Litorilinea aerophila: one gene and its partner. The main gene of each other region encodes a partner of the protein of the gene in region 2 in a complex. Links are inferred from orthologs where the notes say so. Each region holds a gene or a part of one and is shown on either strand. Other genes may lie near its edges. The genes, in order: metK and groL.

Region 1 (9,540 bases), on a different replicon or contig from region 2:
GCCCTGCCCGGCGGCTTCGGCACCCTGGAGGAGCTCTTCGAGAGCATCACCTGGGGCCAACTGGGCATCCACCGCAAGCCCATCGGCATCCTGAATGTGGCCGGCTACTTCGACCCCCTGTTGACCCTGATCGACCACGCGGTCGCCGAAGGGTTCATCGCCCCCCTGTATCGGCAGCTCTTCGTGGTGGCCGACACGCCGATCACCCTTCTGGATCGGCTGGCCGAGCATGAGACACCGCCCGGCCTGGTGCAGTGGCTGAGCGCCGACGAGACGTAGTAAATCCCGGCAGCAATTCGCCGATGGCCTTCGCCCGAGGTCGGGGCACCGAATGTCTGCCGTGGCATTTGCGCCAAACTGTGGTTGAAAGGAATGACCTGGATGACCTGTGTAATCACCGGTTCCGTTGCTTACGATTATTTGATGCGCTTCCCGGGGCGCTTTCGGGATCATATCCTGCCCGACCAGATCGAGAATCTGAGCGTCAGCTTCCTGGCTGATTCCATGCGCCGGGAACGGGGAGGCGTGGCCGCCAACATCGCCTACACCATGAAACTGCTGGGCGCGGATCCCGTGATCCTGGCCACCGTGGGCCATGACTTTGGCGACTACCGCCGCTGGCTGGAGGAGCAGGGTCTGCGTACCGACCAGATCATCGAGATCCCAGACGAGCTGACCGCGACCTTCTTCGTCAGCACCGACCTGGACCAGAACCAGATCGCCAACTTCTACACCGGCGCCATGGGCCATGCCCGCCACTACGGCCTGGCAGACCGCAAGCTCACCGACGCCAACCTGGTCCTCATCAGCCCCAATGATCCCACCGCCATGCTCAACTACGCGCGGGAGTGCAAGGCCCATGGCATCCCCTATGCCTACGACCCCAGCCAGCAGATCGCCCGCCTGAGCGGGGAAGAGCTGGAGCAGAGCATCCCCGGTGCCTCGTACCTGTTGTGCAACGAGTATGAGCTGGCCATGATCCAGAACAAGACCGGCTGGTCCCTGGAGCAGATTCAAGGCCAGGTGGACACCCTGGTCCTGACCCTGGGGAAACGGGGCAGCGTGATCTACACCGACGGCCGGGCCTACGAGATCCCCGTGGCCCAGGTGAGTCGGGTGGATGACCCCACCGGCGCTGGCGACGCGTACCGGGGAGGTTTCTTCGCCGCCCGCCTGGCCGGCCTGCCCTGGGAGGTCTGCGGGCGGGTGGGGGCACTCTGTGCCGCCTACGCACTGGAACATATGGGCACCACTACCCATCGTTTCACCATCGACGAGTTCATCGCCCGGTACGAGGAATACTTCGGCCCGGAGCCGGCCCTGGCCCGGCTGAAGCAGCGCCAGGCCGCTACGCCGTGAGCTTCTCGACGGAGGCGGCTACGCCCGAGCTGGCCGCGATTCGGGCTGTGTTGATGGCCGATCCCCTCTGGGCGGCTTACGGCCTGGCCGATCTGCAGCCCCAGTTTGCGCCCTACTGTCGCTGGTACCTGGCCGACTCGCCGGCAGGGCCAGGGCTGATCCTCCTTTTCAGCGGCTTGACGCCCCCGGTGCTGCTGACCGTTGGAACCGTCGACGGGGTGGAGGCGGCCCTGGATCAGGCCCCGCTGCCGGAGACCATCTACATGAGCGCCCGGCTGGAACATCTGCCGGCCCTCCAGGCTCGCTACGACTTCGGCGGAGATGTGCGCCCCATGCTGCGCATGGCCCTGGTAAATCCCGACAGAAATTCGCCGAGCGTTTCCACCAGAGGGAGTGCGCCCAGAGGGCACCCGGAATTTCTGCCGGGGTATTTACGCCAGACTGTACCGGTGGCGCCGGCCTCGGCTGGAACGGCCCCGGACGTCGTACCCATCCGGCTGACGCCCGCGGACGGGGCACGGCTGCGGGCGCTGTATGCCCATGGCGGTGACTTTGCGCCCGATGCCTTCGACCCCTACCAGGTAGAGAACGGCGTCTTTTACGGCATCCAGGATGACCAGGGCCGGCTGCTGGCCGCCGGCGGCACCCATATCGTGGATTGGCGCCAGGGCGTGGCGGCCATCGGCAATGTCTACACCCGGCCGGACTGTCGGGGCCGGGGATACGGGGCGGCCGTGGTCCAGGCTGTGGTGGCGGAGCTCCGCAGCCTGGACGTGGCTCACATCGTCCTCAACGTGGATCAGCGCAACCAAGGGGCCCGCCGCCTGTACACCCGCCTGGGCTTCACGGTCCACTGCCCGTTTGTGGAAGGCATCGGACACAACCTGAACACGAAATCACGTGAACACCAAACTACGTGAACACCAAACTATAAGGAGAATGATTGCATGACGACCATGACCAAAGACCGCAACTACGACATCGCCGACATCAACCTGGCCGAGCGGGGACGGTTCCGCATGGCTTGGGCCGCCAAGGAGATGCCGGTGCTGGACCTGATCGAAGAGCGCTTCCGCCAGGAGCAGCCCTTCAAGGGCAAGCGCATCGCCGCGGCCATGCACGTCACCTCAGAGACGGCCAACCTGATGCGGGTGCTCATCGCCGGCGGCGCGGAGGTGGCCCTTTGTGCCAGCAACCCCCTGAGCACCCAGGACGACATCGCCGCGGCCCTGGTGGCCTACTACGAGATGCCCGTCTTCGCCATCAAGGGCGAGTCGGTGGAGGAGTACAACCAGCACCTGAACGCCGTCCTGGACATCGAGCCCCACATCACCATGGACGACGGCATGGATCTGGTGGCCATGCTCCACACCCAGCGCCAGGAGCTGCTGCCCAACGTGGTGGGCGGCACGGAAGAGACCACCACCGGTGTGATTCGTCTGCGGGCCATGGCCGCCCAGGGTAAGCTGGCCTTCCCGGTCATCGCGGTCAACGACGCCATGACCAAGCACTTCTTCGACAACCGCTACGGGACCGGCCAGAGCACCATCGACGGCATCATCCGGGCCACCAACATCCTCCTGGCCGGCAAGAACTTTGTGGTGGGAGGCTACGGCTGGTGCAGCAAGGGCATTGCCATGCGGGCCCGGGGCATGGGCGCCAACGTCATCGTCACCGAGGTCAACCCCCTGCGGGCGCTGGAAGCGGTGATGGACGGCTTTCGGGTGATGCCCATGCTGGAGGCGGCCCGCATTGGCCACATCTTCTGCAGCGCCACCGGCGACATCCACGTGCTGGACAAGCATCACTTCGAGGTCATGCGAGACGGCGCCATCCTGGCCAACAGCGGCCACTTTGACGTGGAAATCAACCTGAAAGCCCTCCGGGCCATGAGCACCCAGGTGACCCGGGTGCGGGATTTCCTGGACGAGTACACCCTGGCCGACGGCCGGCGCCTCTACGTGGCCGGCGAGGGTCGCCTGGTCAACCTGGCGGCTGCAGAGGGGCACCCCAGCGCGGTGATGGACATGAGCTTCGCCAACCAGGCCCTGGCCGCCGAGTACCTCCTGAAACACGCCCACGAGCTGGGTAAAAACGTCTACAACGTCCCCGAGGCCATCGACCAGGAGATCGCGGCCCTCAAGCTCAAGGCCATGGGCGTGGAAATCGACACGTTGACGCCCGAGCAGGAGGCTTACCTGAACGAATGGGCCCTGGGCACCGGCCATTGAGCTCCCGCTTGCCCGTGGCGGCAAAAGCCGGTGCGAGCGGTGGGAATGAAACCATGCGAACGAAACGGATGAGTACAAAGGAGATGACCCTATGACCACCTTTATGACGGCGCCGAAGTTGCTCTTTACCAGCGAATCGGTGACCGAAGGCCATCCAGACAAAATGTGCGACCAGATCAGCGACGCGGTGTTGGATGCCGTCTACGCCCAGGATCCCTACGGCCGGGTCGCCTGTGAAACAGCCATCAAGACCGGCTTCGTCATGTTGCTGGGGGAGATCACCACCACCGCTGAGCTGAACTACGATCAATTGGTGCGGCAGGTGATCCGGGACATCGGCTTTGACTGCAGCAAGAAAGGGTTCGACGGCAACACCTGCGGTGTTCAGGTGGCCATCGCCGCCCAGAGCCCGGACATTGCCATGGGGGTGGACAAGGCGCTGGAGGCCAAGGAAGGCCAGATGGAGGAGGATGAGTTGGAGACCATCGGCGCCGGCGACCAGGGGATGATGTTTGGCTTCGCCTGCGACGAGACCCCCACCCTCATGCCCATGCCCATCTACCTGGCCCATAAGCTGGCCCGCCGCCTGAGCCAGGTGCGCAAGGAGGGGATTCTGCCCTGGCTGCGCCCCGATGGCAAGACCCAGGTCACGGTGGAATATGCCTTCGGCAAACCCAAGCGCATCCACACCGTGCTCATCAGCACCCAGCACGACCCCGACGTGACCCAGTCGGAGATCCGCCAGGCCCTCATCGAGCACGTCATCGACCCGGTGCTGCCCCAGGAGCTGGTGGACAAGGACCTGCGCATCTTCACCAACCCCACGGGCCGTTTCGTGGTGGGCGGCCCCATGGGCGACGCCGGCCTCACTGGCCGCAAGATCATCGTGGACACCTACGGCGGCATGGGCCGCCACGGCGGCGGCGCCTTCAGCGGCAAGGACTGCACCAAGGTGGACCGCAGCGCAGCCTATGCGGCCCGCTGGGTGGCCAAGAACATCGTCGCAGCCGGGCTGGCCCGCCGCTGCGAGATCCAGCTGGCCTACGCCATCGGCGTGGCCCGGCCCCTGAGCATCAACGTGGAAACCTTCGGCACGGCCCAGATCAGCGACGAGCAGATCGTCCGGCTCATCGAAGAGCACTTCGACCTGCGGCCCGGTGCCATCATCCGGGACCTGGGCCTGCGCCGACCCATCTACCGCCAGACCGCGGCCTACGGCCACTTCGGCCGGGATGACATTGAGCTGCCCTGGGAGGACACCAGCCGGGCCGACGCGTTGCGCCGGGCCGCTGGCCTGGAGGAGATGGCCCACGCTTGAGCCATGCCCGGCCTTGACCCGGCATGGACGTGAAAGGGCGAGGCCGGTAGGCCCCGCTGTGGACGCCCTGACACCGGGCCCGCTCCGTTGGCCTCCCTGGGGGGAGCCGCGGAGGGGCCCGGTTGCTTTTGGGAGCAGCCCTGAGCCTGGTTGTATAATGCACACCATGCGAATAGATGCTACCTGTGGATCCGTTTTCCGGGCCTGGCGTATCCGGCCCCTGTTGCTGTGGGCGACACTCCTGACCCTGGCGTGGAGTCTGCTGGGCTGTGCCCCAGGCCTGTCGGCGCCTGCTGTCTTGAACCAGGCCGAGACAATCGCCCGGGAGGATGCCCGGCGGCCCCTTCCCCAGCACGATTCCTCGGCCCCCATCGTCACGGTGGAAGTTCGCGCCGCCACCCCCATCTATCCCGGAGATCCGGTCACCATCGTGGTGCGGGCCATCAGCCAGGAGCCCGTGGACGCCTACCGCCTGGCCATCGACGACGCGGATACCGGATGGCGTGCCGTAAAACGGTTGCCAGGAGGCCTGCTCTCCTTCGAGTGGACCGCCGGTGAGCCCGGCTCCTACGTGCTCATCGGCCAGGCCCGCACCACGGCCGGCGCAGTCGGCGAAGGTCGTCGCCTCCTCACCGTCGAGCCGCCGGATTCATCGTCGAGCCAGTCTGGCCAGCCGGGCAGCCGGCCCGATCCCACAGCCCAGGATACCGTCATCTTCTATGCCAGCTCGGTCACCCTGCCCACCTACCCCTTCGCCGAGTACCAGAGCCAGGCCGTGGATCCGGCCTACCGCTGGCCCTACCGGCGCTTTGACCGGGATCGCTTCTGGCAGCAGGCGCCCCAGCCCAGCCCCCAGACCTACCAGTTGCTCATCCTGGAGAACCGCTACCTGCAGGTCTTGATCCTGCCGGAGTTGGGCGGCCGCATCTGGCAGGTGCTCCACAAGCCCAGCGGCAATCGCATGTTCTACCAGAACAACGTGGTCAAGCCATCGCCCTGGGGGCCGCCCCAGCAGCTCGGCTGGCTTGCCCTGGGCGGCCTGGAGTGGAACCTGCCCGTGATCGAGCATGGCTACGATTGGGGAACTCCCTGGGATTACCGGGCGTTACAAGAAAGCGATACCGTGGCATCGGTGACAGTGGCCACCCCGCGGGATGGCCGCCTGCTCCATGCCAGCATCACCGTGACCCTGCGCGCCGGGTCCGCCAGCCTGGAGGTTGCACCGACGATTACGAACCTGAGCCCGGATGAATTGCAGTTCGACTACTGGCAGACGGCCATGTTGGCGCCCGGCACCGGCAATCGGCCCAGCCCGGACCTGCACTTCGTGTTGCCAGGGCAGCTCATGACCGTACACAGCACCGCCAACCCGGATCTGACCGGCCCTACCCTGCTCTTCACCTGGCCCCACTACAAGGGGCGGGACCTGAGCCGACTGGGTAACTGGCGGGAGTACCTGGGCTTTTTCGAATATCCTGCCGCCCACGGACCCTTCACCGCGGTCTATGATCCCTGGTACGATGCCGGCGCCGTACGAATCTATCCGCCTGAGATCATGCGGGGCAGCAAGGTATTCGGCCTGGGCTGGGAGAACGCCCTGGGCAGCGACCTGTTCACCGACGACGACTCGGCCTATGTGGAGCTGCACGGCGGGCTGGCACCCAGCTTTTTTGAACAGGCGCGGCTGGCCGGGGGCGCCTCTATCTCCTGGCAAGAACAATGGTATCCCGTGGTCGACCTGGGTGACCTGACCACCGCCAATGCCAACCTGGCCTTGCACCTGGCCCGCACCGCGGACGCCTTCCAGGTCGGCCTCTATCCCACCCGGCCGCTGAACGGGGTCATCAACCTGTTGGCCGATGGCGTGCCGGTGGCCCGACGGGCTGTGGTAGCCAGCCCGGAAGCGCCTTTCCAGGGCGTGCTCCCGGTGGACGGAGCCATCCTGCCCCAGGTTCAGCAGTGGCAGCTCCAGGTGGAGGACCAACAGGGGCAGCGCTGGATCTCCTACGAGATGAGTGATCCGTCATGACACAACGACGTCCCAATACCATTTTTCCGTCGTGGTTACTGTGGGTAATCGGCCCCGTCACCGTGTTGGCCGCGGCGGTCATCGTCCTGGCCGTGGTGCTGGGCATCCAGGCCGGCCAGCGACAGATCGAAATTCAGCGGCGCCAGCAGGTGGGGATCGCCCTGCAGCGGGCGACCGATTACCGCACGGAAGGCAACCTGGAAGCCGCCCTGGCCGAGTACCAGCGGGTATTGATGCTGGATCCGGGCAACGCCGCCGCGGTGGCCGGCATCGAAAGCCTGTTGCAGATGGCCGGCGGCGGCCAGGGGGAAGCCGGCAGCACCCTGGCCGGCACGGCCCCCGTGACGTCCACCAATGGCACCGCTGCCCCCGCCAGCCCGGACCAGCCTCCCCAAGAGGCGGCCTGGACGGCTGCCCAGGATGCGTATACCCATGGCCGCTGGCAGGATGCCATTGACATCCTGCTGCGTCTCCAGGCGGAGGACCCGGCCTTCCAGCCCGAGCGGGTCCAGGAGATGCTCTTCAACGCCTACGTGAACCTGGCCGCAGAGAAGGATCAGGCTGGCCTTCTGGAGGAAGCCCTGGCCCTGGTGGACAAGGCCCTGGCCCTGCGCCCGACCGCGTCCGAACTCCGCGCTGCCCGCACCCAGGCCGCCCAATACCTGGATATGCTCAGTTACTACGGCGTGGACTGGGGCCGCACGGTCCAGATGTTAGAAGAGCTCTACCAGCGGGATCCCAGCTATCGAGATGTGGCGGAGCGACTGGTGACGGCCCGCTATGCCTACGGCGAGAGCCTGGCTGACGACGGCGCCTGGTGTCTGGCGGCGGAGGAATACACCGCGGCCATTGGGCTGGAGGTGCGGCCGGGCAGCATCGCCCGTCGGGACGAACTCCAGGCCCTGTGCGAAAATCCCCCCACCGCCGCCACCGTGGATCCTGGCGAAGGTACGGCCGCCCCCGGCCAGGCCACCCAGGCTGCAGAGACTTCCCCCGCCGCCATTGCCACCGACGCACCGGTGACGGGATCCACGTCGGCTGCGCCGGCAGGGGGAAGCCTGTCCGGTCGCCTGCTCTATTCCGCGGTGGATGCAGTGACCGGGCAGACTCACATCTATCTACAGCCCCTTGGCAGCGACGGTCCACCCACTATCCTGGTCAGCGACGGCCAGCAGCCGGCCCTCCGCCCCGACGGCCAGCGCCTGGTCTACCGCAACCTGCGAGACGACATGCGGGGCCTCACCGGCTATGACCCGGCCACGGGCCTGAGTCTCCGCTTCACCAAATTCGCCGAGGACAGCCTGCCAAGCTGGAATCGGGAGGGCAACCGCCTGGCCTTTGCCAGCAATCGGGAGGGAGATCGCCGCTGGCGGATCTACGTGATGTGGGCCGATGTGGACGCCGAGGCTACCTCCATGGGCTTCGGCGAGTCGCCCGATTGGTCGCCTGCAGGGGATCGGATTGTGTTCCGGGGCTGCGATGAGACAGGGAACCGCTGCGGGCTGTGGACCATGACAGGGACCGGGGCCGATCGCAAACCCCTGACCACGGTGCCGGCTGATACCCGGCCCGTCTGGGCGCCGGATGGCAGCTTCGTGGCCTTCATGAGCGATGGCCGGGATGGCAACTTCGACATCTATCGGGTGGATGCCAGCGGCGGCCAGGTGACCCGGCTGACCACGGAGGCGGCTGTGGATGTGTTGCCGGCGGTCAGCCCGGACGGACGCTGGGTGGCCTTCCTCAGCAATCGGAATGGCGCCTGGGCCATCTGGGCGGTGCCCAGCACCGGGGGCGATGCCCGCCTGCTGGCTCAAATCGAGGGGAACATCGATAACTGGCACGAGCAGGGCATTCAGTGGGTGCGTTAGATCCGGCACCCACAGCGCTCCCTGCCAGGGGATTCTCCCCAAAATGATGCGCACCGTTTTGTGAAATTGGCGCGTTTATGGCAAACTATGGGTTGGAGATAACGGGGAGTAGCGCAGTCTGGTAGCGCACAGCGTTTGGGACGCTGGGGTCGTAGGTTCGAATCCTATCTCCCCGACTTTTGCGGGTATAGCTTAATGGCAAAGCTCCTGCCTTCCAAGCAGAGGATGCGGGTTCGATTCCCGCTACCCGCTCACCTGGATCGGTAGCTCAACGGCAGAGCAGGGGGCTCATAACTCCTTGGTTACAGGTTCGAATCCTGTCCGATCCACTGGCCGCACTTCCTTCGCCTTTGATTGCCCCGCCCAGCGTAAAATACCCATCCACATCGTCATCCCTGGTAGGCGCAGCTCGTCGCTATCCCTTCATCCGCCTGGGGCGTGGCGGCAGCGGGCGGGCACGGAGGCCCGCCCCTACGGGAACGGGTGCCATGTCGTAGGCGGGGCGAATCATGATTCGCCCCTACATGCTGCGCAGCCGTCGCCCGTGCCTTCATCCGCCTGGGCGTGGCGGCAGCGGGCGGACACGAAGGTCCGCCCCGACGAAAACGGGCACCAGGTCGCAGGCGCAGCTGCGCTTCGTGGCCGTTCCTGCATCCCCTTCATCCGTCCAACAATTCCTGCAGCCGCTGGCGCGCCGTGTTGGGATCGGCCTTGCCCCGGGTTGCCCGCATGACC
Region 2 (9,537 bases):
GTTGGGGAGAAGTCGCTTCCGGCTGAGGGCAATCCGCTGGTTTTCCGGGTCCATGCGGATGACCTGGACCTGGATCTTCTGGCCCACTTCCAGCACATCCCGGGGGTGGCTGACCTGGGCCCAGCCGATCTCACTGACGTGGAGCAGGCCGTCCGCCCCGCCGATGTCCACAAAGGCGCCAAAGGGGCGCATGCTGCGCACTTCCCCTTCGATGATGTCGCCCACCTGGACGGTGCGGAAGAGCTCTTCCCGGCGCTGGCTCTGCAGTTCCCGTTCGGCCAGGGATTCAGACATGACCAGCCGCCGTCGCCGCCGCTCCACTTCGATCACCTTGAGGCGCAGCTCCCGGCCGATGTGCTTTTCCAGCTCTGCCCGGCGTTGTTCTTCATTCAGGTTGCGGGGCATATTGACGATGTGGGAGGCCGGAACAAACCCGCGCAGGTGGTTGAACTCGACGGTCAGGCCGCCTTTGTTGTAGCCGACAACCTTGTGAACTGTGATCTCGCCACTCTCCAACAGCTCCTGGGCCAGGAGCCAATCTTTCTGTTGGAGGGCATCGGCAATGCTGAGCAGGAAGATGCCGTCGTCGTCTGGCTGCCGGCTGACGACCACGTCGATGGTCTGCCCTTCCCGCAGGCTTTTGACAAATGCCGGGTCGAGACGTGCTAAGTCCGACTGGGGAACAACGCCATCCCGCTTGCTGCCCACATTGACCAGTAACTCACTCGGCCGAATTTCGACGATGACGCCCTGACGCAGGTCACCACGGCCGGGGAGATCAAAGTCCAGCTCTTCTTCCAGGTATCGCTCGAATTCTGCCAGGTCGAGGTTGTTTGTGTTAGAAGGTTCTTGTGCCTGATGGGTGTCGCCGGCGCCCTGAGCCTCAGAATTGAATTGCTCCGAATCTGACATCTTCAAACTTGCTCCAGAATGCTTGTGAGTGGCGAGGGAGGCGCGATGCCAATTGCCAGAGGAATGTGTCTGTAGCGCGCGCAAGCCAAAGGATATTGGCTCATGATAGATTATATCAGGCTCACAGGAGAGCGTCAAGGAAGGATTTTGGGCCCCGGGTGGGGCCGATGTGGGGCGTCCAGGGGCGGATGACGAAACGTTCAGGGACTGGGGAGGGCGAAGGGGAGGATTACCGGGTGGCCAGCCAGCGCTCAGGGAGCCTGGCCGGCCACCCCCAGCTCCTGGGCTATGCCCTGCATGGCTGTGAGCACCCGTTGGACGTGTTCGTCAAAGGGGACGCCCAGCTCTTCGATGTAGCGCAGGTTCTCCTCCCGGTCGATGGCCGCAGTGAAGGCCTTGTCCTTCCACTTCTTCTTGACCGACTTGAGCTTGACCTCCCGCAGATCCCGGCTGGGGCGCACGTAGGCACAGGCCAGGATCAGGCCCGTCAGTTCATCGCAAGCCAGCAGCGCCTTGTCCAGCAGGGAAGTGCGGGGCACGCCCAGGAAGGTGGCGTGGGCCTCCACCGCATGGATCAGCTCCTCGGGATAGTCTCGCTCCCGGAAGAGGCGCAGCGCGGTGCGCGGGTGGCCGTTGACCGTATCTTCCATGTCGGGAAAGCGCTCGTAGTCCAGGTCGTGGAGCAGGCCGGTGATACCCCACAGCTCTTCGTCCTCGCCGAAGTGGCGGGCGTAGGCCCGCAGCGCAGCCTCCACGGCCAGCATGTGGCGGCGCAGGTTTTCAGATTGCACCCATTCACAGAGCAGCGCGTAGGCTTCGTCTCGGGTGGGCAATGGCATGCGTCGATCCTTTCTGCTACAGCTTGTGTCAATCGCACGGCAGAAATGCGGCAGCAGTCCTCTGGTGGGGAGCCTGAGCGAATTTCTGGCGGGATTGAGCACGAAAAATTGAGTGCAAAAAAAGGGGTGTTGAGCTGAAGCCCAACACCCCCCATTGTACACCGTGTCACCCGGTTGAGCAACGGAATTACATCATGCCGCCCATGTCGCCGCCGGCCGGGGCCGCCTTCTCGGGCTCGGGAATGTCGGTCACCAGAGCCGAGGTGGTCAGGATCATGGCGGCGATGGAGCAGGCGTTCTCCACCGCGCTGCGGGTGACCTTGGCCGGGTCGATGATGCCGGCTTCCAGCATGTCCACGTAGTCGTTGGCGATGACGTCGTAACCGACGTTCAGCTTGCCCTCTTTGTGCAGGGCCCGCACCCGCTCGATGACCACGGGGCCGTCCAGGCCAGCATTCTGGGCGATCATGCGCATGGGCTCTTCCAGGGCCCGGCGCAGGATCTTCACACCGGTGGCGGCGTCACCGTCCAGCTCCACCTTGTCCAGGGCAGGGATGGCGTTGATCAGGGCCACGCCACCGCCGGGGACGATACCCTCTTCCACCGCAGCCCGGGTGGCGCTCAGGGCGTCCTCGACCCGGTGCTTCTTCTCCTTCAGCTCGGTCTCGGTGGCGGCACCAACCCGGATGATGGCCACACCACCGGCCAGCTTGGCCAGGCGCTCCTGCAGCTTCTCCCGGTCGTAGTCGCTGGTGCTGGCCTCGATCTCGGCCCGGATCTCCTCGATGCGGCCCTTGATGGCCTCGCTGGAGCCAGCGCCGTCCACGATGGTGGTGGTGTCCTTGGTGCTGACCACTTTGCCGGCCCGGCCCAGATCCTCCAGGCGGACGGAGTCCAGTTTGCGGCCCAGCTCTTCGCTGATGACCTGGCCACCCGTCAGGATGGCGATGTCCCGCAGCATGGCCTTGCGGCGATCACCGAAGCCAGGGGCCTTGATGGCCAGGGCGTTGACCATACCCCGCAGCTTGTTCAGCACCAGGGTGGCCAGGGCCTCGCCGTCCACGTCCTCGGCGATGACCACGATCTCCCGCTTGCCGATCTGGACCAGCTTCTCCAGGATAGGAACGATGTCCTGGGCGCTGCTGATCTTCTTGTCGGTGATCAGGATGTAGGGATCTTCGACCACGGCTTCCATGCGCTCGGAGTTGGTGACGAAGTAGGGGCTCAGGTAGCCGCGATCCAGCTGCATCCCTTCCACATACTCGGTCTCGAACTCCAGGCCCTTGCTCTCCTCGACGGTGATGACGCCGTCCTTGCCGACCTTGTCCATGACTTCGGCGATGAGGTCACCGATGACCTTGTCGGCGGCGGAGATGCTGGCCACCTGGGCGATGCTGGCCTTGCCGGAGACGGGGGTGGCCATGTCGCGGATGGCCTGGACGATGGCATCCCGGCCAGCCTCGATGCCCCGCTTGAGCAGCATGGGGTTGGCGCCGGCGGTGACGTTCTTCAGGCCCTCGGTGACGATGGCCTGGGCCAGGACGGTGGCGGTGGTGGTGCCGTCACCGGCCACGTCGTTGGTCTTGGTGGCTGCTTCTTTGAGCAGCTGGGCGCCCATGTTCTCGAAGGGATCTTCCAGCTCGATTTCCTTGGCGACGGTGACACCGTCGTGGGTCACGGTGGGGCTACCCCATTTTTTGTCCAATGCAACATTGCGGCCCTTGGGGCCCAGGGTGGTCTTCACGGCGTTGGCCAGTGCGTCCACACCCGCTTTCAGGCTTTTACGCGCTGCATCTTCGAAAATGATCTGCTTTGCCATTTTTTATTCTCCTCGAATGGACTGCGTTCTGTGCGAAAGCTGTTGCATCGAACTTACTTGTTGCCGTTCTCGACGATGGCCAGAACGTCGCTCTCCTTCAAAATCAGGTACTCTTCTCCCTGCAGTTTGATGCTGGTGCCCGCGTACTTGGCGTAGAGCACCGTGTCATCGACCTTGACATCCAGGGGAATGCGTTCCCCGTTTTCCTTGCGGGCGCCGGGGCCGGCGGCCACAACTTTGCCCTGCTGGGGCTTTTCCTTGGCAGTCTCGGGCAGGAAGATGCCGGTAGAAGTCTGCTCCGCCTCTTCGATGGGCTTGACAACCAGGCGGTCTCCCAACGGTCTGAGATTCATGGCTTTGATCCTCCTAGTGTGAATGTGGCATGCACCAGTAACCGAATTTGATAACGTCCGTCGACTTTGTTGGCGACTAAAACGGCGGCCGTTAGCACTCGGGTGACGAGAGTGCTAACGGCCCGTATCATAGCCCATTCAATTTTTCTGTGCAAATTGGTAGGGAAGTCAGATCGCTTTTTCACGACCCGGAGGATAAGAAAAATGCTAATGTTGTGTTAGAAGTTTGTTAGCTGGCCGCTGCCGGCCCGGTTTATGCCATGCGTTGCCCTTCCAGGGATTGAATATATTCAATCATCTCCTCTTCCTCCTGGACGTAGTCGGTCAGCTCAAAGGCGGCGTAGAGCTCCCGACTCTGCTGGAAGTACTCCAGGGCCTGTTCGGGCCGGCCCAGCTCCAGGGCCACATGGCCCAGGTTGTGGAGGGTAGCCGCCATATCCGTCCAGGCACCCCGCTGTTCGGAAAGGGCCAGGTCCAGCTCATACCAGTGGAGGGCCTGCTGGTAATCCCCCTGGGCGTAGGCCACGGAGCCCAGGTTGTTGTAGCAGGTGCTGATGCCGATGAGGTCGCGGATGCGCCGGAAGATCTGGAGCGCGTTTTGGTAGGCCTGTTGCGCCTCTGCCAGCCTATCCATGCCCTCCAGGGCCAGGCCCATGCTGTTGAACGCGCTGGCGGCCTGTTGTTCGTAGCCCAGACGCAGGGCAATGCGCAGGGCTTTGCGATATTCCCGCAGGGCATGTTCGTAGTCGTCCAGGCCGTAGTAGGCGCTGCCCAGGTTCATGTACGCTGTGGCCAGGCCATACTGGTCGCCCAGCTGGGCCACACAGTCAAAGGCCGCCCGGAAATAGCGCAAGGCCTGGCGCGGGTTGTCCAGGATGCGGTTGGAGGTACCCAGGTCGGTGTACGTGTAGGCTAACTCAGTCAGCAGATCCCGGGAGTCAAAGATGGCGGCCGCGCGGGAGAGCCAGTGGACGGCCTGTTCCACCTGGCCGGTGAAGAAGAGCTGGCGGCCCAGGTTCAGTTGAATCCAGGCGTAGTCTCGCAGATCCGTCAGGGCCAGGGAGGCCAGGGCGCCGGCCGCCAGCCAGCGCTGGATGCCGGGCGGATGGCGCCAGAAGGCGTAGTGGGCCAGGGCCAGGGCATAGGCACGGGCCAGACGCAGGTCGTCTTTGACTGCCTGGACTTCCGGCGGCAGCTGGATCCCCTCCTGGTCCACCACGGGATCGGTGATGAAGTGGATGGGTTCATCCTGCCAGAGGCGCTGCATGCGGGCCGCGCACCAGTCTGCCCCTTTGTAGATGTTGCCCCATTCCACGTCCACCTCGGGCCAGCGCTCCAGGGGGAGGTACTGGTAGCGTTCGGCCAGGGCCACGTAGTAGCGGGCATGGCGCCGTTCCCAGTCCTCGCCCAACATGACCGCGTTCTGCTCCATGTAGCTGCGCACCACCGGGTGCATCACCACCCGCTGCTCGTACGGGTCCAGATCCAGCAACGCCCGTTCGGTCAGCGCGTGCAAGGTCTGTTGGAGCTCGGCCGGCGTGCCCAAATCCGCCCAGAAGAGTTCGCCCAGGGCGGCCAGGGAGGCGCCGCCCGCAGCGCTGACCAGGCGATCCAGCAGGGGGCCGGCCTGGGGCTGGATGGCGGCGAAGTTCTCCACGGCAAAGGCTGCCACCGCCTCCGTGTGCAGCACGCCCTCGGGATCGGCCATGTCCTGGAAGATGAAACCCAGCTCCTCCCAGGAAAAATCCAGCATGAGGCCCCAGATGAGCCGCAGCATGAAGGGTTGGCCGGTCGTCAGGTGCCAGAGCTCTTCCACATGGGCCAGGGCTTCTTCTCGCACCGGCTCCGGCGCACGCGCCTGGATCAGCTGGGGAAGCTCGTCCAGGATCAGGCCCTCCAGGTGGATGTGCTGGAACTGGACCAGTTCGGCGATGGCGGGGCTGAAATCTCGGTCGATGAAGAGGACTCGGGAGTGGCCGCCGGCTTCGTGCAGGTGGCCGATGATGTCCACCAGGGTGTTCAGCTCCTCCGGCAGGGCGCCGGACAGCTCGTCCAGGATCAGAAGGCGTCGCCGCCGGTAGAGCTGCTCCAGGATGCTGATGCCCCACCGCTCTTCGCTGATGCGGGTGAGGGTCGTGCCGAAGACGGTGTCCATGGTGCGGACGATGTCGTAGAGCCGGAAGCGGTGTGCCCCGGCTGCCCCCACCCGAACGATGCCGTCGGAGAAAACCCGGGCAAAGCTCCAGGCGGCTGCGGTGGCCAGGGTGCTCTTGCCCATGCCCCGTTCACCGCTGATGGCAATGGCCGGCAGGTCGTCCCCCCCGATCATCCATTCATGGAGCTGACGCAGCTGGGCCCGCCGCCCGCTGAAGCCGGTCAGGCGATAGAGGCCCAGATTGTGGTAGCTTTTGGAGGTGTCGTTCAAACTGTCGGCCATAGTACCATGGACTTTTGCCACAACTCCCTTATTCGGTCAAATCATCGGTCAAATCAACAGGCAAGGATAGTCGCTGGTGGCGGCAATTTCATAGAAAAGGGCTTCGGACAGGGCCTGGCCGCCGCTGACCCGTCCCAGATGGCGGTTCTCCTGGGAAGTGTCGATCAGGATCAGGTCCGGGCGGATGCGTCGGGCCAGGGTGTTGATGTTGGCCTGGGTGACCACCTCCACGTGGTCCACCTGGCCGATCACACCCTCCTCCACCGCCTTGGGCCTCGGCGTGGGATCGCTGACGATGACCTCGATGTCGGCGTTTTTTTGGAGCTGGCGCAGGGCCTCCGTTCCTTTGGTGCCCGCGCCGATGAGCCATATCCGCATGGGTGTTCTCCAGATGATGAACAGACAGCCCAGTACACGACGACATAAACGGGCCAGCGATTCTGGGATACATGATGCGTAGGACGTGGTACGCGACATCCCCGTCGATGGCTGGCACGTTGATTGATGTGTCACGCACCATGTCCCACAGGCCATTGGATTCCTGGGCAAATCTTTGCCTCACGGGGTTAGATCCACCCCACCACGCTGAGCCCGTAGAAAAAGGCGATGACCACCAGGGCCGAGGGCAGGCCCACGGCCAGGCCGGCCCGGATCATGTCCTTGCGCTCCACGGCCCCGGTGACGGCCACCAGGGTCATGCGGGCCGAGGCGCTGGGCAGCATGTAGGCCAGCGCCAGGGAGATGATGGTCGGCAACAGGAGGCGAGGCGGCGAGATGCCGCTGGCCTGGGCCAGGGTGATCAACACCGGGGCCAAAATGGCGCCCAGGGTAACGTTGTTCATAAACTGGGTCAGGCTGAAGCCCAGCATGACCAGGATCACCAGGATGACGCCATAGGGCAAGCCTTCCAGGGCCGGGGCCAGTTGGGCTGCAAACCAGGCGCTGGCCCCGGTCTTGTCCAGGGCATCCCCCAGGGTGAGCCCGGCCCCGATGACGAAGAAGACGCCCCAGTTGACCCCCTTCAGGTCGTTCCAGTCGATCACCTCGTCGATGGAGAGGAGGGCCACCGCGCCAATGGCCACCACCGCGCTGCTGAGCAGGGTGCGGGGCAGATGGAGCATGGATTCCAGGGACGACCCGCTGACCCACAACACCACCGACACGAAGAGGATGGCCAGGATCTCCCGCTCCGGCCCCTTGAGGCTCCCCAGCCGGGTCAGCTCCTTGGCCGCTGGTTCGGTGTCGATGCGCACAGAGGGTGCGGGCAGGGTTCGCAGGAGGATTGCCCAGCTTAGGGGGATGAGGGTGACACTAATCGGGAGACCAAATTGCATCCAGTCCAAAAAGCCAAAATCCATGACTTCATCCAACAGCCCAACGGCGATGGCATTCTCCCCGCTGCCCATGATGGTGGCGATGGCGCCGATGCTGGAGCTGTAGGCGATGCCCAGGATCAGTAGGGTCAGCACCCGCCGGGCTTCCTCCTGGCGCGGCACCCGCTGGGCAATGGTGATGGCCACCGGAATCAGCACGGCCGCGGTGGCTGTGTTGAGGACCCACATGCTGAGCGCGCCGGTGATCAGCATCAACTCCAGCAGCAGCAGCCGGAAATTGCCCTTGCTGGCCACAATGGCGTAGAGGGCCAGGCGGCGGGTCAGCCCATGCTTACGCAGGGCCTCCGCCAGGAAGAGGCTGCCCAGGATGAGGAAGACCACCGGCTGACCGAAGGGCGCAAAAGCGCCAGGAGCCTGATCAATGCCCAGGGCGATCTGGCAGATGGGCACCATAAGCGCCGCAATGGGCAGGGGGGCGGGCTCCAGGGCCAGGATGCTGCCCGTAAAGATGAAGAGGGCTAGCCCCCGGTGCCCTTCCGGCGACAGCCCTTCGGGCGTGGGAAAGAGCAGCACCGCCGTGGTCAGGCCCAACACCAGCAGGAAGCGGCGCAGGTCGAAGACCTTGCGCACGCCGGCCTGGAGGGGCTCCTGGAGGACCTGTAGCGGCGTCACCCGACGCTGGAGGCGCCGTTTGCTGGTCATGGTCCGCTCAGCCGTGTCACCCCGGCGACCTCCCCCGTCTGAGGCAGCGGCAGGGGAGGATTCTGGGGCGGGGCCGGGCGGACCCTCCTGGCGAATTTGCCGGTGGGAAGGAGGCGGCCTCAGGGTGGCTGTGGGCGGCAGCGACGATTTCAGGCGCGAACGTTTCAGGGTCATGGATGTCCGGAAAAAGGCTATCGCCGACGGTTTAACGGTTGACGGGTTCGAGGGCAGGCTGGCTTAACGGGCGTTGCACAAAGAGAGGCCTTCCAGGGCCGGGCCGCTCTCCGGGTCGATCTCCAGCGCCTTGCGGAGCCAGGTCACCGCCTTGTCGCATTCGGGGGGATCTTTGTAGATGTAGGCCAGGCCCAGGGTGTAGAGCTGTTCAATGCGGGCGCTGTCTCCTACCAGGTTCAGCCCTTTTTCCAGGGCGGGCACCGCATCCTCGTAGTTGCGCCGGGCGTAGAGGGCCATCCCCAGGTGGACGTGGGCAGGCCCGTAGTTGGGATCCATCTCCACGGCCTTGCGCAGCTCCCGAATGGCAGTCAGGTGATCGCCCATATTGTAAAGCCCGTCCCCCAGGGCGTCCAGGGTGATGGCCGACTCGTAGACGGCCACGGCCTGGCGGTAGCTTTCGATGGCCTTTTCGTAGTCCAGCAGGCCGATGCGATATTGGCGTCCTTTGGCGATGTACAGGTCAAAGCGGTTGGGTGCTGCGGCAATGGCCGCGTCGTAGGCCTGGATGGCCGCCTCGTAATCGCCCCGCATCTCGTACAGGTAGGCCATGTTGCGCAGCGCAGTAACGTTTTGGGGGTCCACCTCCAGGGCCTCGTTGAGGTATTCCTCCGCCACATCCCAGTTGCCCACATCGGTGTAAATTTCGCCCAACACGGCCAGGGTGGTGGCGTTTTGGGGGTCGATCTCCAGGGAGTCCAGCGCATAGTTGAGCGCGCTTTCATAGTCGCCGGTCCAGTCCAGAGCCCGGGCCAGGGTGGTGAGCACGTCTGGGTCGTCTGGCGCCAACTCCGCTGCCCGCTGGGCCAGGCGGAGGGAGGTGGGCACGTCCTGCAGGATCAAGTAGAGGCGAGATTGAGCCGCCAGGGGCGCGGGGTTCTCCGGCTCCAGCCGGGCGACCTCCTGGTAG

The links.
Region 1: the proteins of groL (region 2) and metK are in contact, whole or in part, in a cryo-EM structure (PDB 8P4O), measured with the Escherichia coli proteins. The link is inferred for Litorilinea aerophila from one-to-one orthologs.

What each region holds. Positions count from the first base shown.
Region 1 is NZ_VIGC02000019.1:90,095-99,634, forward strand. What follows is about bases 2,919-5,794. They hold metK (methionine adenosyltransferase), read left to right. Parts: upstream 2,919-3,681; coding sequence 3,682-4,908; downstream 4,909-5,794. Other genes in these bases: ahcY (adenosylhomocysteinase), read left to right, coding at 2,919-3,590; FKZ61_RS14975 (DUF5107 domain-containing protein), read left to right, coding at 5,075-5,794. Also shown: FKZ61_RS14950 (LOG family protein), read left to right, coding at 1-279; FKZ61_RS14955 (carbohydrate kinase family protein), read left to right, coding at 382-1,359; FKZ61_RS24320 (GNAT family N-acetyltransferase), read left to right, coding at 1,356-2,279; more of ahcY, read left to right, coding at 2,307-2,918; more of FKZ61_RS14975, read left to right, coding at 5,795-6,937; FKZ61_RS14980 (PD40 domain-containing protein), read left to right, coding at 6,934-8,805; Asp-tRNA(Asn)/Glu-tRNA(Gln) amidotransferase subunit GatB, read right to left, coding at 9,465-9,540. UniProt on the Escherichia coli protein: Catalyzes the formation of S-adenosylmethionine (AdoMet) from methionine and ATP.
Region 2 is NZ_VIGC02000014.1:128,658-138,194, forward strand. What follows is about bases 1,255-4,127. They hold groL (chaperonin GroEL), read right to left. Parts: upstream 3,571-4,127; coding sequence 1,939-3,570; downstream 1,255-1,938. Other genes in these bases: FKZ61_RS12640 (HD domain-containing protein), read right to left, coding at 1,255-1,751; groES (co-chaperone GroES), read right to left, coding at 3,624-3,923. Outside these bases: FKZ61_RS12635 (30S ribosomal protein S1), read right to left, coding at 1-912; more of FKZ61_RS12640, read right to left, coding at 1,164-1,254; FKZ61_RS12655 (tetratricopeptide repeat protein), read right to left, coding at 4,177-6,360; FKZ61_RS12660 (hypothetical protein), read right to left, coding at 6,409-6,738; FKZ61_RS12665 (SLC13 family permease), read right to left, coding at 6,927-8,396; FKZ61_RS12670 (tetratricopeptide repeat protein), read right to left, coding at 8,634-9,537.